DNA from 2 places in the Paenibacillus ilasis genome. Region 2 is predicted to be linked to the other one. Evidence: riboswitches for the same ligand, from Rfam matches in the RefSeq annotation. Region 2 holds a riboswitch; the other holds the start of a gene.
What was found. A riboswitch is a leader RNA that binds a small molecule or an ion and turns the genes downstream of it on or off. The one in region 2 is predicted to bind cyclic di-AMP.
Positions count from the first base shown of each region.

Region 1 (8,830 bases), on a different contig from region 2:
GATGCGACATTCGGCTGCGGGATAAACACCGTGTGCGGCACAATACAGACCAGCTTAGGTTCGCTGTAATATTGAACGGCAATACTAAGGCTGCCGTAATCCTTGCTTCCCGGTGCCGCTGCCATCCGCTCTGCCACTTCTTTCTGAATCATCACCACAATATTCTCCAACGGCAGCTTTTCCTCCAGCAGCTTCATGAGAATCGGCGTCGTAACATAATACGGCAGATTGGCAACCACACTTACCTTCGATACGTCCGCGAAATCCTGACGGAACAGCTCATGAAGATCGACCTTCAGTACATCCCCATGATGCACCTTCACATTCTCATAGGGCTCCAGGACCTCCCTCAGGATGGGAATCAGGCGCTGATCAATTTCGACCGCGGTGACGGTTCCTGCCGTCTGTGCCAGCTTCTCGGTTAATGCACCGATACCAGGACCGATCTCAAGAGCTCCCTTATCTTCATCCAGTCCTGCAGCTTCCACAATTTTATACAGAATATTCTGATCAATGAGAAAGTTTTGACCCAGACTCTTCTTGAAGGAGAATCCATGCCGTGAGATGATCTCCTTCGTCCGTCTTGGTGTTGATATATCCTCGATCCGATTCATTGGCTTACGCCCCCTTCTTCCAGTTGTGCAAGTGCGGCCAGAAATTCTTCACGCGATATTTGAAACATGGCCAATCGTTTATGGAATTGCTTGCTGTTGCAATATCCGATCCCCAGCAGATTTCCCATCGCCATACGTCTTGCCGCCGCCTCCGGGTGCGCTGATAATCCAGCCTCCAGCATGTCCTCCAAGCTGATCAGGCTCTCTCCACCCTCAAAGGAGGTATGAACCCGATCCAGCGCACGCCGTATCGCCTCTGGCGAGGCATTCTCCACGCCGATATCCCCTTTGCGGGTAGCATCTGCTTCGGGAATAAAGGCATGCTTGCAGCCAGGCACCCCCTGATCCACGATTTTGCGGATCCGCTCCCCTGCATGGTCAGGATCTGTCAATATAATAACGCCTCTGCGCTCCTGGGCAAGCGCTATGCGTTTCAGGATTTGCTTGTTGATCGCTGAACCGCCCGTTTCGATCGTATCGGCGTCTACGGCCCGTTTAATGGCAACGGTATCGTCTCTGCCTTCCACAACAATCACTTCTTTAATCATGCGTTCGTTCTCTTCCTTCCCAAGCAAAGCAGGCCTGTACAACTTTAAGGTTCAACCAACTTGGCCTTAAATACTCCGTTCTTAACAAAACAAAAGAAGAGGAAATATTCCCTCTTCTTGATCATCATATATTATAAGCTAAATAGTATAGCATTAGAATGGCAATGTAAATTGGAATTCATGCGTCTAGTTCAATTCAGGCTTAACCGGACCGATCACGTAAACGGTGCGGCCGCTCTTCCGGCCGAAATTCATGGCCGATTTCAACGAATCGTAATAAACATCGATTTTGTTGCCTTTGATGGCACCGCCCGTATCTTCAGCACGACGGAAGCCAATGCCTTCGATATAGACCCACCATCCGATTGGGATGATGTTAGGGTCAACGGCGATGGTGCGCCCTTCAGTAACGCGTGTGCCGGATGCAGTGCGCGTACCGATTCCTTGCTGCTCGGCGGAATACGCCGTCATCGACACGTTGTTCAATACCTTCTTGTATTTAAAATCAACGCCTGCGCGGGAGACTACATTGTTCTCCACAGCCTTGGCGGTCGTTACTTTTTTCGTGCCCGACAATTTAGCCGGTGTAGCTTTTACATCGGTGGCTGCCGCCTGAACGATAACAGGCTTCTCCACTTTTTTCGTGCCTACGGCAATGATTTTATCCTTCGTTCTGCGCTCAATCTCTTGGGAGACCTTCGTCTTGGAAACCAGCTTGCCATTGTGGTAGACCTTCTCGTAATGGTTCACCATGAGACCAGGCTCGCCCCGCTGAATGACGCGGTTATCGCCCTTTTCAAGCGATGGGTCGGCTGTCTTGATCACGCGGAATTCGCGGTCTTCCGTCTCCTTGACTTTTTGTTTCGTGACGCGAACGACATGGATATTCATATTGCTGGTCAGCTTCGTGTCTTGCGACGGTTGTACTATATCTTCACCCTGGATCGTAACGCCAGCCTCTTTGAGTACATGATCAACCGTATCCTGGGATGTAAATATGGTTTTGGTTGTGCTGCCTACCGTAACTTTGACTGGAATTGCCCGTTCAATGATAATTCGGTCTCCGTCCTGGATCGCGCCGTTCAGAGGCATCGAAATCTGATCCTGGGGACTCAACGTGATCGCTTGCTCATCCAGCAATTCCTGCAGCAACGATCCACGTGTTTCCACCGTAGTGACCCGGCCGTCGACGACAAGCTGAACCTCCTTGCCTGCCTGATCATGTACAACCAACGATATGAGAAGTGATACCGTAACGGCACCCATGGCGCCGAGCAACATCAGTTGACGCAAATTGTCATGCTTCCATCTCAATGCGTAAGACATGCTGGATGATTGTGATTCATGGGTTTCTTCAGGTTGAAAAATGCCCACTATTCCATCCTCCTTCATAGTCCCGCCGTCTAGGTAAACGCATGAATGCATTTGACGTGACTATAGCAATTTTTCTCACAGGGCATCCTGCTATCTATCTACACCCTGCGTCAATTCCCGTCTTCCGTCCATCTGCCATCACCTCCTGTTTACCAAGAGTATGATGATCCCTTCTCCATTATTCAAAAATAAAAGAAAGCCATTGAAAGAGTACTAGAGGCTCTAACGTGGCTTCCTGATGAATGAAATCATGGAAATGGTATGCACGAGATTTCCCCTCTTATTTCGCTTACGGAGTTAGCTGTCGGGTTCGGACGTAAGAGAGACGCCCTATATCCGGATACCCGCTCATGGCGAGATCCTTCAAATTCACCCCAAAGACCCGAAAAAGAAATCAAATACAGCTTCGTGCATTCAGACCAGTATGCACTGCAGTATCGGTTCCCCCGTTCTCCAGAATTTCGGAGATTAAGCGAGACGGTTCATGAAATATTCGGCTGCGATCTGCACATCACAGCTTCTTATCACTGAAAAGATGATATCCTGTTTACATGCAGGTTGTAAAGCAACATTCAACCACATTTTCTCATGTAAAAGGTTAAAATATTGTAATATCAACGCCTTTTCTGATTAAAAAACTTTAATTAATCGCGATTGCTCTCTTTTTCATCACTTTTGCTCTCGTTTTCGTTAAATGCCAAATCGTTCCAGCGCATTTTTGGTGGTAATTTGGGCCAATTCCTCATAGGACAACCCTCGAATTTCGGCTGCCGCCTCCGCCACCAATTTTACATATGCGGTCTCATTTCGTTTTCCGCGGAAGGGATGGGGTGTCAGGTAAGGCGCGTCCGTTTCGATCAATAATCGATCAAGCGGAACCTGTGCCAAAACCTCTTTGGGCTGCTTCGCATTCTTGAACGTAATCGGCCCGCCAAATGAGATATGGAATCCCATATCCAAGCACATTTTGGCCGTTTCCCAGCTTCCGGAGAAGGAATGCATGACACCGCCGACTTCGGAGGCCTTTTCCTCCCGCAAAATGTTAACGATATCTTCATGCGCATCCCGATTATGAATGACAATGGGCATGTTCAACTCCCGGGCAAGTCCGATCTGACGTCGAAGCACACGGTGCTGGACTTCTTTCGGGGATGTATCCCAATAATAATCCAAACCGATCTCGCCGATTGCCACCACTTTCTCATGACTGCATAAAGCAGCGATCCAATCGAGATCCTGATCCTCCATGGTAATCGCATCTACAGGATGCCAGCCCACCGCCGCGTAAATAAAATCATAAGTCTCTGCCAGCTTCATCGTGGTCGGGATCGTCTCCCGGTTAAATCCGATATTGATCATCCTGGTGACGCCGGCTTCAAGCGCCCGCTGGATAGCCGCTTCCCGGTCTTCGTCGAATTGGGGAGCGTCCATATGAGTGTGCGTGTCGAACAGCATAATAATCACACTCTCCTTCCTGTCGTTTCTGTGTCGTATATCTTCCATTAGTTGGGTAAATTACAAATGCACCAAGCGTTATTATTCCCACTGGGTTAATGTTGTTGTTTGAAAACACCGGCTATCTTCTCCGGCATTTGAGCCAGCAGCGGACCCACCTTCTCCTCCGGATAATAAAGATGGTATCGTCCTTTATGAATGCCGCTGATCGAGCGTACAATATCGGATACCTCCGAGATTTCCTTCAGCTCATCATGCCGATCTAGAAGCAGAATCTGTTTCTCGTTAAGCGGCATATCGGAATGAACTTTATCATAAGGAAGATCGGTTGGAAAATCAATCTCCAGGTCATATTCCGGATGTAATCCCACGGTACGGAACGCTTGGCGTATCCCGTCGATGGTTTCCAGATCGATATTGTCGATTTCTACATATTTGTAGAGCTTTCGGTGCATGAAACGGCCGCATAATTCGCTAAGAAGCTTGTCTTCTTCCTCCGTCCATTGCAGAAAGGAGGTTTGAATCAGGGCTTCATCAAGACGCAGGTATTGATTCACGTCAATATGGCCTGCAAACAACGCAGGAAGCGGCTCTACCATGAACCGGAAAGCATACCCGCTGTCATGCAGTTCTTTTGCCCGGCGGAAGATTTGGCGCAGGATGATCTCGGAGCTTCGCGTGACGGGATGAAAATATACCTGCCAGTACATCTGATACCGTGACATCAGGTAATCCTCCACGGCGTGCATGCCTGATTCCTTTACAACGACCCGATCCCGGTATGGCCGCAGCATCCGCAAGATCCGGTCAATATCAATCGTTCCATAATTAACCCCCGTATAATACGCATCCCTTAGCAAATAATCCATCCGGTCTGCATCCAGCGGACTAGTGACCAGGTTTATCACGATCGGTTTATCGTAGGTTTTGTTAATAACCGAAGCCACTTTCTCGGGGAAATCCGCTCCGAGCTCCCGCAGTACCTGATTGACGCAAGTATCCCCAAGCAGAATTCGGCATGTCCAATCCTCGTGATTCATATGAAAGGCTTCTTCTATAGAATGGGAAAAAGGTCCATGCCCCACATCATGCAGCAGGGCCGCGCAGAGCGCAACCTGCCTTTCCTCGACTGGCCAATCGGAGTATCCCCTTCGTTCAAATTGAGAGATGATTCTTCTCGTAATTTCATAGACTCCCAGTGAATGGGAGAATCGGCTGTGTTCAGCCCCGTGAAAGGTCAGAAATGAGGTCCCAAGCTGCCTCACCCGGCGGAGCCGCTGGAATTCCGGGGTATCAATTAATCGCCATATGATATCGTCTTGCACATGAATATAATTGTGGACGGGATCCTTAAACACTTTTTCTTCCGAAATTGGTGAATGCATTCCATCTCAACTCCTTATCGTTTCGATTTGGGTATTAACCGATAAACACTTCTTTTGACATCTAATGTCGAACCATGTCGAATAAGGTAAAATTACGCTTTCCAAATCGACAAATCGAAAATCACAGTAAAAATTGGATCGATTATGGTAATTACGTTGCTATACAAGGGTTCTGTTCACTATACTTTCGTAAATAGGTTCCGATTTTTCAAAAATATAGGTTGACTGTTTTGGGAATCGTTGGTACTATAAATAACATAAAAACTAGAACTATGTCGAATTATGACTTTTTTAAATTATGGCGAGAGGGGCATTTATAAGTTATGATGAAATCAACAGGAATTGTAAGGAAAGTCGATGAGCTTGGACGGGTCGTCATTCCGATCGAGTTACGCCGTACGCTTGGAATTGGTGAGAAAGATGCATTGGAGATTTATGTAGACGGCGAACGCATCATGCTTAAGAAATATGAGCCTGCCTGCATCTTCTGTGGTAACGCTGAGAATGTCACTTACTTCAAAGGTAAAATTGTTTGCCATGAATGTATCTCGGAAATCCCTACACCTGTGACAAATTAAGATTTTTAGTATATAATAGCATTATTACATTTTGTTAATTCTAACCTTTTTCATATCTCCTTGGTGCCTTCCTCGGCTATGAACCCGGCCGCAGGAGGGTCTTTTTTTTGAGATTAAAGTGTATAAGTTTACAGCGAAGCGTAAGCAATTCTTTAATCGCATTTATATGTTTTGGGGTCCCCGCAAAGTAATTGGAATACGCATCGAAGCATAGGCCCCACTTTGTGGGGCTATTTTGTTATCCCCCTGCGCCAAGTTATTTTATTACGACTCCGTCAGGAGCGCGTTATATATATCCCGCTTCGATACACCGCGATCACCCGCGGTTTTTTTCATGGCATCCTTGCGGCTTAGTCCTTCCCGCTCATAATGTTCCATATGCTCCTCCAGCGAAAGCTCCTGCCACCAGGCATTTTTCTCTCTAAGCTCCTCTTCTGCACTGCCGGCTTCAACCACCAAACAATATTCTCCCAATGGCGGATGCTCCGCGAGCCAGTCCAGACATTCGGAGATGCTTCCACGCAAGAATTCCTCATAGCGCTTGGTCAGTTCACGAGCCAAGGTCACCTTCCGATTTCCCAGTACCTCCTGAAGGATCTCCAGGGTCTTTTTCACGCGATGCGGAGATTCATAAAATAATAACGTTCCCTGCGCCGATTGCAATGCTTGCAGCTGCTGGATAATATCTTTACGCTCCCGCGGCAAAAAGCCGATAAACGTAAACCGTTCGGTCGGCAAACCCGACACGATTAAGGCGGAAAGGGCGGCATTGGCCCCCGGGATCGGAATAACCGAAATTCCTGCTTCAATCGCAAGTGAAACCAGATCACTGCCAGGGTCCGAAATCGCCGGCAGACCGGCGTCGCTGACGAGTGCCACATTTTTTCCTTCTATTATATAACGTATGATTTCGGGTCCGCTGGCCGCCTTATTATGCTCGTGATAACTAAACAGCGGTTTAGCCGGAATTTCGAAATGGGTCAGCAGCTTTCGTGACTGCCGTGTATCCTCTGCCGCGATAATATCGCATTCCTGTAGGATGCGCACGGCGCGATAGGTCATATCCTCCAAATTACCGATCGGCGTTGCCACCAAATACAGGGAACCCGGACTTCCCTCTCCCTGATCGGCATAACTTTGCTGCACAAGATTTCTCATTCTTTCGTCTCATCCTTATGTGTTCCGTAGTAAATTTCCATAAAATCCGGTCCGTAGTTTCCTTGCTCATCATACACGATTAGCGGGGGCTTCAGCCGAACCTCAGGCTTCCCGTCCCGAATCCCCTCGATAAGCACCATGTTCGCTTCCATATTCACGCGCGGATGGACAAATCGGATGACTTTGGGCTCAATCCGGTATTTGCTCATCAGCGTAATGATCTCCGCCAACCGTAGAGGCTTGTGGACCATGCTCATCTTCCCGCCTTGGCGAAGCAGCCTTGCACAGGATTCCATCACTTCCTCAAGCGTACAGTGAATTTCATGCCTGGCAATCGCCTGGTGCTCATTGAGCTTCAAATCGCTGCCATTCATCGGCATATAAGGCGGGTTGACCGTAATCAGGTCGTACGCTCCATAACCTTTTTCCTTGTACAGTTCCCGCAGATCGCCCTCATGGATCGTGATCTGATCCTGGAGATCATTCATCTCGACGCTCCGCCTGGCCATGTCCGCAAGTCTGGGCTGAATCTCAATCCCCTCGATCGGGGCGCCTGTACGAGTCGACAGCAGGATCGGAACAACCCCGTTCCCCGTGCACATATCCAAAATACGCCCCCTGCGCGGAATGCTGGCAAACCTGGCGAGCAGGACGGCGTCCATGGAAAAGCTGAATACCTCCTCACTCTGGATAATGCCAAGCTCATGGGTAAGCAGATCATCAATTCGCTCGGATGGATGCAATAACACTTCTTTCAAGTTCATAGTTTCAACCCTTTATCTCCATAATTCCAAACACGCGCTTTTGGTGTATCGGCTCTCTACATAGTACCCGATAAAATGAATACACAAAAGGCTGCTCTTCACATTGCATGACAAGCAGCCGTATGGTATTTTTCAATCGCGATCCTTACAGTATAACCTTTCCATTCTAGAAAAAAACCGTAGGCAGTTTCTCCTACGGCTTCTTATTTATTCAAAAATGACAAGCAGAACAGGCAATCCCCTTCCGTCCGCAGATGTCCATAATAGACATTGCAGATGTGGAAGCCTTCATGATACAGTCGAGCCAGGTTGTCATACCCCTCGCCGACCACATCTTCATGTTCCTCATCCTTCACATGAGGCTGAGGTTGTAAAGCCACTGGGTTTTCCAATTCTGCCGGATTGACTTCCCGCTTTAAAATTTTCCGGAGCTGTTCATTTTCAAGACTGAGGCGATGGTTCTCTTCCAGCAGTTCCTTGATGACCAGCTTAAGTCCACCCAGTTCACTGTGTATATGTCCCATCTGTGTTTCCAACTCTTGAATGAGCACAAAAATGTTTTTCTTCTCCAAGTCTACACCCCGAAAATAAACATTCTATTGGACTATTTGATGACAACGTCATCCATTGGAAGTTCTTTCACCTTTCCAATTTCAAACAGCTGAACATGAACCGTCCGCTTATCCGCATTCAGTCCGACTACTTTGCCTTCTCCAAGCGAAGTGACGACCATTTTCCCAGCGGATGGAAGCTCTTCTTTCACGCTTTCATAATTATCATGCTCAAACTTCAGGCAGCACATCAATCTTCCGCATAGCCCGGAAATTTTGGTCGGATTGAGCGATAGGCTTTGATCCTTTGCCATCTTGATCGATACCGGCTCAAAATCACCAAGCCATGAGGAACAGCACAGTACGCGTCCGCAAGGTCCAAGACCGCCGAGCATTTTCGCTT
Region 1 is NZ_JBHDJG010000009.1:47,968-56,797, forward strand. It holds gene rsmA (16S rRNA (adenine(1518)-N(6)/adenine(1519)-N(6))-dimethyltransferase RsmA) at 1-614, opposite strand, end outside; gene rnmV (ribonuclease M5) at 611-1,162, opposite strand; gene ACETK5_RS32350 (G5 domain-containing protein) at 1,349-2,536, opposite strand; cyclic di-AMP (ydaO/yuaA leader) riboswitch at 2,807-3,021, opposite strand; gene ACETK5_RS32355 (TatD family hydrolase) at 3,227-3,994, opposite strand; gene ACETK5_RS32360 (HD domain-containing protein) at 4,087-5,376, opposite strand; gene ACETK5_RS32365 (AbrB/MazE/SpoVT family DNA-binding domain-containing protein) at 5,700-5,954, shown strand; gene rsmI (16S rRNA (cytidine(1402)-2'-O)-methyltransferase) at 6,219-7,112, opposite strand; gene ACETK5_RS32375 (tRNA1(Val) (adenine(37)-N6)-methyltransferase) at 7,109-7,876, opposite strand; gene yabA (DNA replication initiation control protein YabA) at 8,080-8,448, opposite strand; gene ACETK5_RS32385 (PSP1 domain-containing protein) at 8,481-8,830, opposite strand, start outside.
Region 1: linked by a shared signal. The riboswitch ahead of ACETK5_RS32350 (G5 domain-containing protein) and the one ahead of ACETK5_RS00445 (TrkH family potassium uptake protein) in region 2 are both predicted to bind cyclic di-AMP.

Region 2 (8,830 bases):
GAGTTCTATTTGCTGCAGCGCATTCAGGATGAGGTTCACCGTTTTGCGATTTCCTTCCACCGCGAACAGCGCGGCAAATCGATGGTATCCTCTAAGCTGGATTCCATCCCGGGCATTGGAGAGAAGCGCCGCAAGCTCCTGTTGAAGCATTTTGGCTCGGTCAAAAAAATAAAAGAGGCTTCAGTCGAAGACTTCAAGCCCCTTTCAATCGGTGAGAAATTAGCAACGGAAATTCTTAAGGTACTTCGTGAGGAGGAGTCGTGACATACGGCTTCTCTTTTTTTGTTGGATTGAAACGGTAAATCGCATACGCGACCATCGCCGGAAGTACCATGTAGAAAGCACCGATCAGCAAGTTGCTGGTGTCCTTGAGCAGGATCAGGCTAATGCCCATCAAGATGCTGTTAAAGATGACATGGGAGAACATGGCCGCCAAATACCCGTATTTCAAAAAGATGTAGCTGAACAGCAAGCCGATGATAACCAGTTCAATGGGCCGGGAAATTACAGGGTATATCGGATAGAGCGTATGCCCAAGCGCCCAAATGAGCGAGGTAATTAAACTGGCCACAAACGTATTGCGGACGATCTTTTTCACCATTTTGATGCCGAACAGTCGATAGACGGCCTCCTCGGATATGCCGGCCAGCCAAGCCATCAGTGGAAACAGCCAAGGATAGAGCATGTTATAAGGAGACTGTGTGGCATCCGTGGTGGACCATGTATTTAAGGTTAGGCCCAGAACGACAAAGATAATGGATTGGACCCCAAGCAGGATGAAAGCCCACATATACCCCAGCTTCATGCTGTCCAGTACATACTGTCCGTATCCGGGTTCTTTGGCTCGAGGCCATGGATTGAGTCCGTCTTCTTTTTGCCATAGCCCGTTGCCCCCGACAAGGGAGAAATAGAGCAGCGCGGAGAAGATAAGCGAATAGACCGCATAAAAAATCATCATTCCGATTATACCGGTTTGCGACATCCCCTCGGATTGGAAAACGGGAATCAGATTATACGTATTCAACATCTGAATGATAAACAGCAGCGCCGATAGGAACAGGCCGCGCTTAAAGGACGTATAGGCTCTGGTCTTCACGCTGTATACAATCGCAAGAATGCCAAGGATAAGGGTGAACAGGCCATACCCTGCAAGCGTCAGCAGCGTTGCATCCTGGGTCTGTTTGTTGACATAGGCGGAATGGGCGGCCGGGACTGAAAAGGATGGCTCATAGGAGCGTAATTTCCCCTGTTCGAAGGTGAAACGGTGCTCCAATCTGGAATCGCCAATCTTGGATTCCGGGTCCACATACCGGAGCCGGGGTTCCCCTTCCCGCGTAACCAGCTCCAGTTGCGACGGATCATAGCCCGCTCGTTGGAGCCAAGGCTCTGCGAGAGCTTGCTTCTCGGCTAATGACATGCCGTCCTCGACGACAAGCAGCATCTGCCTTTGTACATCGCCCTTGTTCAGCTCAATCCGTTCATAGCTGGAGCGGGCGAAATCGTACGAGAAGCCGACGATGCCTGAATTTTGCATGTGCACGTCCACATTGAGGGCATCGCCTCCCGGTTCGCTGAAGCGAACGCGGTATACGTCATAGGGATATTTGGCTTCATAGGTTTTGTTGTATTCCGAAAGTTTCTTTTCCTTCGCCAGATATCCGTAAAGTTCCGATTTGGATTGATATGTAACCAATGCGTCATCCGTTTTTGCAGCCGTAAACTGCAAAAACTCCTGAGCAAAGCTTGAAGCCGCTTGCCGAGCCTGCTCCTTGGATATGATATTCGGGGTTGCCATCTCGGTCGAATCCGGATTCGTCGACGGAAACACCTGAAATAATAGGAACAGAATCAGGCCGACTGCGGCAGGCGCGATGAGCTGTTTCAGATTGGGCTTCAGCTTCAAGGCCTCTCTTGCACGATTCATGAAATTCCTCCTCTAAGAAAGTTGATACTCCCACTGGTATTCGATATGCCTGATTAAGAACGCATAGAGTCAATATAACATAGTTATGAAAGTCATTAGCAGCTTATCCCAATATCCGGAATAATGAAATAAATCGATGAAAATGAATGAAAGGTTTCGAAAACGTTAGAGAACCCTATGCTTGTATTCTTGAATATGCCCAATTCGCGTTCTTTTAAAGATTTTTTGGGTGAAAAACGGCATTGGGTTACGTACCGGATTGCGTTATAATCACATCATGCTTCAAGGAACCGAATATTCCAGCCGAATTTCGTACTGAAAATGGGGGAACCATGTAATTGGGGTGAATTTCATTATTCCTAGAATAATGAATAGGGCGACCTGTGGAAATGCCCGAATCCGTCAGCTAACCTCGTAGGCTGCAGCACAGGAACCAGACCGTAAGGGCACTGCGTTTTCCAGTGTCTTTTTTTCTTGATTTTTTTTAAGAAGGTGACCGATTGAACTCTAAATTTAACTGGCTCAGGCTGTCTCCGCCGCAGATTCTCGTGCTTGGGTTTGCAGCTATTATCTTCATCGGGACGGCGCTGCTAATGCTGCCGATTTCCACAAGTACGGGTGAACCGCTTGAGTTTATCGATGCCTTGTTCACTTCGACATCGGCAACTTGCGTAACGGGGCTGGTTGTGGTGGATACAGGAACGACATTCAGTTCCTTCGGAGAAGTCGTGATCATGCTGCTGATCCAGATCGGCGGGCTCGGCTTCATGACGATGGCCACTTTATTTGCCTTGGCTCTCAAAAGGCGCATATCGCTCAAGGATCGTCTCATTCTGCAGGAAGCGATGAATCAGTCCTCGATGGAAGGAATCGTAAGGCTGATTCGCAGAGTGCTGCTGTACTCCCTCATCATCGAGGCCTGCGGCGCTGTCATTCTATCGATTCGTTGGGCGTTCGATATGCCGCTTGGCCAGGCGATTTATTACGGTGTCTTTCATGCGGTCACGATGTTTAACAACGCCGGTTTCGATTTGTTTGGTGATTTTCGGAGTTTGACCGGGTATGTCTACGATCCTGTAGTCAACGTTGTCGTGATGTTTTTGATTGTCTCAGGCGGCATTGGATTTATCGTCCTATCCGATCTGATTGATTTCCGGAAACAGCGGAGACTTTCCTTGCACTCCAAAGTGGTGCTCACCATGACGGCTACCCTGCTGCTGGTTGGATTTATCGTCATTCTTATATTCGAATTCACCAATCCGAGGACGCTCGGCTCCCTGAATTGGGGCGGAAAATTCTTCGGCGCGTTATTCCAATCCGTAACGCCGCGTACAGCCGGCGCGAATACTATAGATATTACGGGGCTTAGACAGGCCACGCAATTTTTTATCGTGATTCTGATGTTTATCGGAGCATCCCCAGGTTCAACCGGGGGCGGTATCAAAACCACAACCTTCACCATTATGGTGGGGGCGGTCATCGCCATGATGCGCGGGCGTGAAGACATCGTCATGTTCCGGTATCGCCTGGCCCAGGAGCGGGTGCTGAAGGCACTGACCATTGCATTACTGGCCCTGCTGCTCGTTCTAACCGTATCGATGATTCTGTCGACGACAGAGGAAGGGGACTTCTTGGAGATCCTCTTCGAAACGACGTCCGCCTTCGGTACGGTGGGTCTCTCCATGGGCTTAACGCCTGATCTGACGGTGTTTGGGAAGGTATTGATCAGCATTACGATGTTTGCAGGGCGATTGGGGCCTTTGACGCTTGCTTATGCACTGGGGCCGAAAAAGGGTAAAGAATTATATCGTCATCCGGAAGGCAAAATGATTATTGGATAAGGAGTACAGGAGAGACATGAAACCAAAGCAATTTGCAATCATCGGTTTGGGACGATTTGGCGCCAGCCTGGCGCTTGAGCTGATGGAACAGGGATATGAGGTGCTCGGCATCGACCGCAATGAAGAGGTCGTCGAGGATATGAGCGAGCTGCTGACGCACACGGTGGTGGCGGATGCTACGGATGAAGAGGTGCTTAAATCGCTCGGTATCCGTAACTTCGACTGCGGGATTGTTGCGATCGGAAACGATATTCAGATGAGTATCTTATCTGCCATCTTGTTGAAAGAGCTTGGTGTTGCCATGGTCGTTGCCAAGGCAATTTCGGTGCTGCACGGCCGGGCACTGGAGAAGCTGGGCGTGGACCGGGTGATCTTTCCGGAACGGGATATGGGGATTCGGGTAGCCCATCAGCTTGTCACGCCCAACCTGCTCGACTATATCGAATTATCCAAGGACTATCTGATTGTGGAGATGACGGTCACGGACTGCATGGACGGAAAAACGCTTAGTGAGCTCAATACGAGGGTTCGCTACGGTGTCAGCGTGGTGGCCCTGAATAAACAATCCGGCATTATCGTAGCCCCGACAGCCATGGATGTGGTGAACTCCGGCGACATTATGGTGGTTATCGGGTCCAATGATAATGTGGATCGCTTTGAGTCTGAGGTCGTGAATATGCTGGAAAAATAAATATAGAAGAAAAACCTGACGACCTTATATCCGTCAGGTTTTCTTCATTTTATCCTCTTCGAGCTTACGGAACAGAATTTCCGTTTCGTCAATCCAGCGGCTGGCCGCCTTGCTCAGCTCCGAGGCCTGGCCGTAGATCAGCGAAGTCGTTCGCCGGGTTTCAATGAGTGCCGGAATATGAATGTCAACAAGCCCGTTATCGGACAACAGCTGCGGCCTCAGATAGGATTTGGGCAGCAGCGCGGCCGCCTTGCAGGTCGGGATGAGCCTGACAATCGCTTCGAAGGAGTCGATCTCCATCCGGATATCCGGCATAATACCCCAGCGGTGGAACAGGTCATCCGTCAGCTTGCGGTACCAGGTTCCGGTCGAGAAAATGATCATCGGCAAGCCTTGAAGCTGCTCGATGCCAACATCCTCGATTTCCGCCAGCGGATGTGAGGACGGGATGACAAGCTCCAGATGGTCATCAAACAGCGGGATGCAGTTCAAGCCCGGCTGGTTGATGGAGGAGGCGACAATGCCGACATCGACCCGTTTATCCCTTACATAAGATACGATTTCATGGGTCTTGCCGGTGATCAGCTTGATTTCCGCTGCCGGATGACGCTCCATGAAGGCATTGACCAGCGGGGGCAAGGTAGTCTGAAGGGTGGTCAGACTGGCGCCCAGGTTGATCGAGATCTGATCTCCCTCCCGGTAATGGGCCAGAGTCTGCATGAATTTGATCTGCTGCTGTCTCTGCTCCAAGGCAAAAGTGTACACAATCTGCCCGATGGAGGTAAGCTCCAGTCGTTTGCCCCGGCGGTTGAACAGCTGCAGCCCGAGCTGATCCTCCAGCTTGGCTATTTTTCGGGACAGGGCTGGCTGTGACAAGTTAAGCAGCTTGGAGGCTTGGTTTATGCTGGATTGCTCTACGACGACGGCGAACATGTCCAGTTCTTCGAACATGGAATTCCTCCTATATAAAATAGACATGCGTGCAAAACATTGCTTATGCGTATAGATTATAACGATTAATAATTATATTGCAATTCCATTATAAGAAAAAAAGGAGTAACATGAAACATGACACAAGTTGTTCACACGAATGCCGAAATAGGCAGCTTTTTGTCGTTGCAACGGTTAATGCGTGTTCATAAAGGTCGGTTTAGATGCCGAATGGCTTCCTGATTCACTTCGTGATCAAAAGCGGGCTTTTTGAACAACCTTCTTTAGGACAGGGCAAGTGTAATTGTTCTGAAAATAGGAAAGATTGAAAATGAAAACGCTGCACATTGGAAAGGGGAACGTCAACTGATGAAAGGGTATTATTCCAGAAAGCTGCATTCTTTACTCGGTGTCATACCGCTTGGGGCATTTTTGCTCAGCCATATGATTTCCAACTTTAAGGCTTTCGAGGGTGGAAAGGAAGGCTTCGCGAGCGCGGTCCATTTTTTGAACAGCATGCCGTTGATTTTTTTCCTCGAGCTGTTCCTGATCTGGCTGCCACTGCTATATCACGGTGTCTACGGGTTATACATCGCTTACCAGGCGAATAACAACGTGGGCAATTACAACTATGAACGGAACATCCGCTTCACCATCCAACGGATCACCGGTGTTATTACGTTCGTTTTTGTTATCTGGCATATGTACGATACGCGTTTCCAAATCATGATCGGCAAAATCACGCATGACGATTTGGGCGCCACGATGCACGGCATCATGAACAATCCGATTCTGTTTACTCTGTACGTCATCGGCGTTGTTTCGGCAGCCTTCCACTTTACAAACGGCCTGTGGGCGTTCCTCGTTAGCTGGGGCATCACCGTCGGTCCACGCGCGCAGAAGGTATCCACTTACATCTGCATGGGCTTGTTCGTAGTGATGAGCTTGCTGTTCGTTCTGGCTATGACAGCATTCCGCAGTTCCGAATTCCAGGCGGCGACAGCAGCGATCGATGTAGTTAAGACAGTCTTAAGTTAAGGGGAGTGAACGAAAAATGGCATCTAATATTATTGTAGTGGGCGGTGGCCTCGCCGGGCTGATGGCAACCATCAAAGCGGCCGAAGCAGGAGCTCACGTTCATCTATTCTCGCTTGTACCTGTTAAACGCTCTCACTCCGTGTGTGCGCAAGGCGGCATCAATGGAGCCGTTAATACGAAAGGTGAGGGTGACTCTCCTTGGGAGCACTTTGACGATACGGTGTACGGCGGCGACTTCCTTGCGAATCAGCCTCCAGTCAAAGCGATGTGTGAAGCGGCTCCGGGCATTATCCACTTGATGGACCGCATGGGCGTTATGTTTAACCGTACGCCGGAAGGCCTGCTTGATTTCCGCCGTTTCGGCGGAACGAAGCGTCACCGGACCGCATTCGCCGGCGCAACGACCGGACAACAGCTGCTGTATGCGCTTGACGAGCAGGTTCGCCGCTGGGAAACCGCGGGTCTTGTGACCAAGTACGAGAACTGGGAGTTCCTGAATGCGATCATCGACGACGAAGGCGTGTGCCGCGGTATCGCTGCCCAGGATCTGCGCTCGATGGAGATCAAGGCGTTCAAAGCTGAAGCCGTCATTCTTGCAAGCGGTGGTCCTGGTATTATTTTCGGAAAAACGACCAACTCGGTGATCAACACGGGAACAGCGGCCAGTGCCGTTTATCAGCAAGGCGTTCATTATGCCAACGGCGAGTTCATCCAGATTCACCCGACAGCCATTCCAGGCGATGACAAGCTCCGCTTGATGTCGGAATCGGCACGCGGTGAAGGCGGACGGATCTGGACCTATAAAGACGGCAAGCCCTGGTATTTCCTCGAAGAGAAATACCCTGCTTACGGAAACCTGGTGCCGCGCGACATCGCTACGCGTGAAATCTTCTCCGTCTGCGTCGATATGGGACTTGGCATCAATGGCGAGAACATGGTCTACCTGGATCTCTCCCATAAAGATCCGAAAGAGCTGGATGTGAAGCTTGGCGGTATCATCGAAATTTATGAGAAATTCATGGGCGACGATCCGCGTAAAATTCCAATGAAGATCTTCCCGGCAGTCCATTATTCCATGGGCGGCATGTGGGTCGATTACAACCAAATGACGAACATTCCAGGGCTGTTTGCAGCCGGAGAATGCGAGTATCAATATCACGGTGCGAACCGTCTGGGAGCGAACTCTCTGGTCTCCGCCATTTACGGCGGTATGGTGGCCGGACCGAAGGCGATTGAATATGTCAAAGGTCTGAAGAAGTCAGCTGAGGATGTTTCCTCCACGGTATTTGATCGCGTAGCGAAAGAGCAAACGACCAAATACGAAGGCCTGCTCAAGATGGAAGGAACCGAGAATGCCTATGTGATCCATAAAGAGCTCGGCGAATGGATGACCAACAACATGACGGTGGTTCGCTACAATGACAAGCTTGAAGCTACCATCGGCAAAATCAAGGAATTGAAGCAGCGTTACCGCAATATCAATATGACGGATACCTCCCGCTGGAACAACCAGGGCGTGGCGTTCACGCGTCAGCTGTGGAACATGCTGGAGCTGTCCGAGGCCATGACGCTGGGCGCGCTTCTCCGGAACGAAAGCCGTGGCGCTCACTACAAGCCGGATTTCCCTGATCGTAACGATGAGGAGTTCCTCAAGACAACCAAAGCAACCTGGACGCCTGATGGACCGCAGATTTCATATGAAGAAGTGGATGTTTCCTTAATCCCGCCGCGTATTCGCGACTATTCGAAAGACAAGTAAGAAGGAAGGGGGATTTACGATGTCTCAAACGGCAGCCGCCTCAAAGAGCGTTAAGTTTATCATTACACGTCAGGACAATCCGGAGACGAAATCCTATACTGAGGAATTCGAAATTCCGTACCGTCCCGGCATGAACGTCATTAGTGCGCTGATGGAAATTCAGCGCAATCCCAAAAATGCACAGGGCCAAACGACCGCACCTGTATGCTGGGACTCCAACTGCCTGGAAGAAGTGTGCGGAGCTTGCTCCATGGTCATTAACGGCAAACCGCGCCAAGCGTGTGCGGCACTGATCGATAAGCTGGAACAGCCGATCCGGATTCAGCCGATGAAGACATTCCCGGTTGTAAGAGACTTGGTGATTGACCGCAGCCGCATGTTCACGGCGCTCAAGCGCGTCAAGGCGTGGATTCCGATCGATGGCACCTACGACCTTGGCCCTGGACCTAAAATGGCTGAGAAGAAGCGTCAGTGGGCTTACGAGCTGTCCAAATGCATGACATGCGGCGTATGTCTTGAAGCTTGCCCAAACGTCAACGAAAAAACGGACTTTATCGGACCCGCCGCTATTTCCCAAGTTCGCTTGTTCAATGCTCACCCGACAGGTGAGATGAACAAGGAAGAGCGTCTGGAAGCGCTCATGCAGG
Region 2 is NZ_JBHDJG010000001.1:65,141-73,970, forward strand. It holds gene uvrC (excinuclease ABC subunit UvrC) at 1-264, shown strand, start outside; gene ACETK5_RS00440 (CPBP family intramembrane glutamic endopeptidase) at 236-1,924, opposite strand; cyclic di-AMP (ydaO/yuaA leader) riboswitch at 2,216-2,360, shown strand; gene ACETK5_RS00445 (TrkH family potassium uptake protein) at 2,425-3,765, shown strand; gene ACETK5_RS00450 (potassium channel family protein) at 3,782-4,456, shown strand; gene ACETK5_RS00455 (LysR family transcriptional regulator) at 4,490-5,407, opposite strand; gene ACETK5_RS00460 (succinate dehydrogenase cytochrome b558 subunit) at 5,756-6,424, shown strand; gene sdhA (succinate dehydrogenase flavoprotein subunit) at 6,441-8,183, shown strand; gene sdhB (succinate dehydrogenase iron-sulfur subunit) at 8,203-8,830, shown strand, end outside.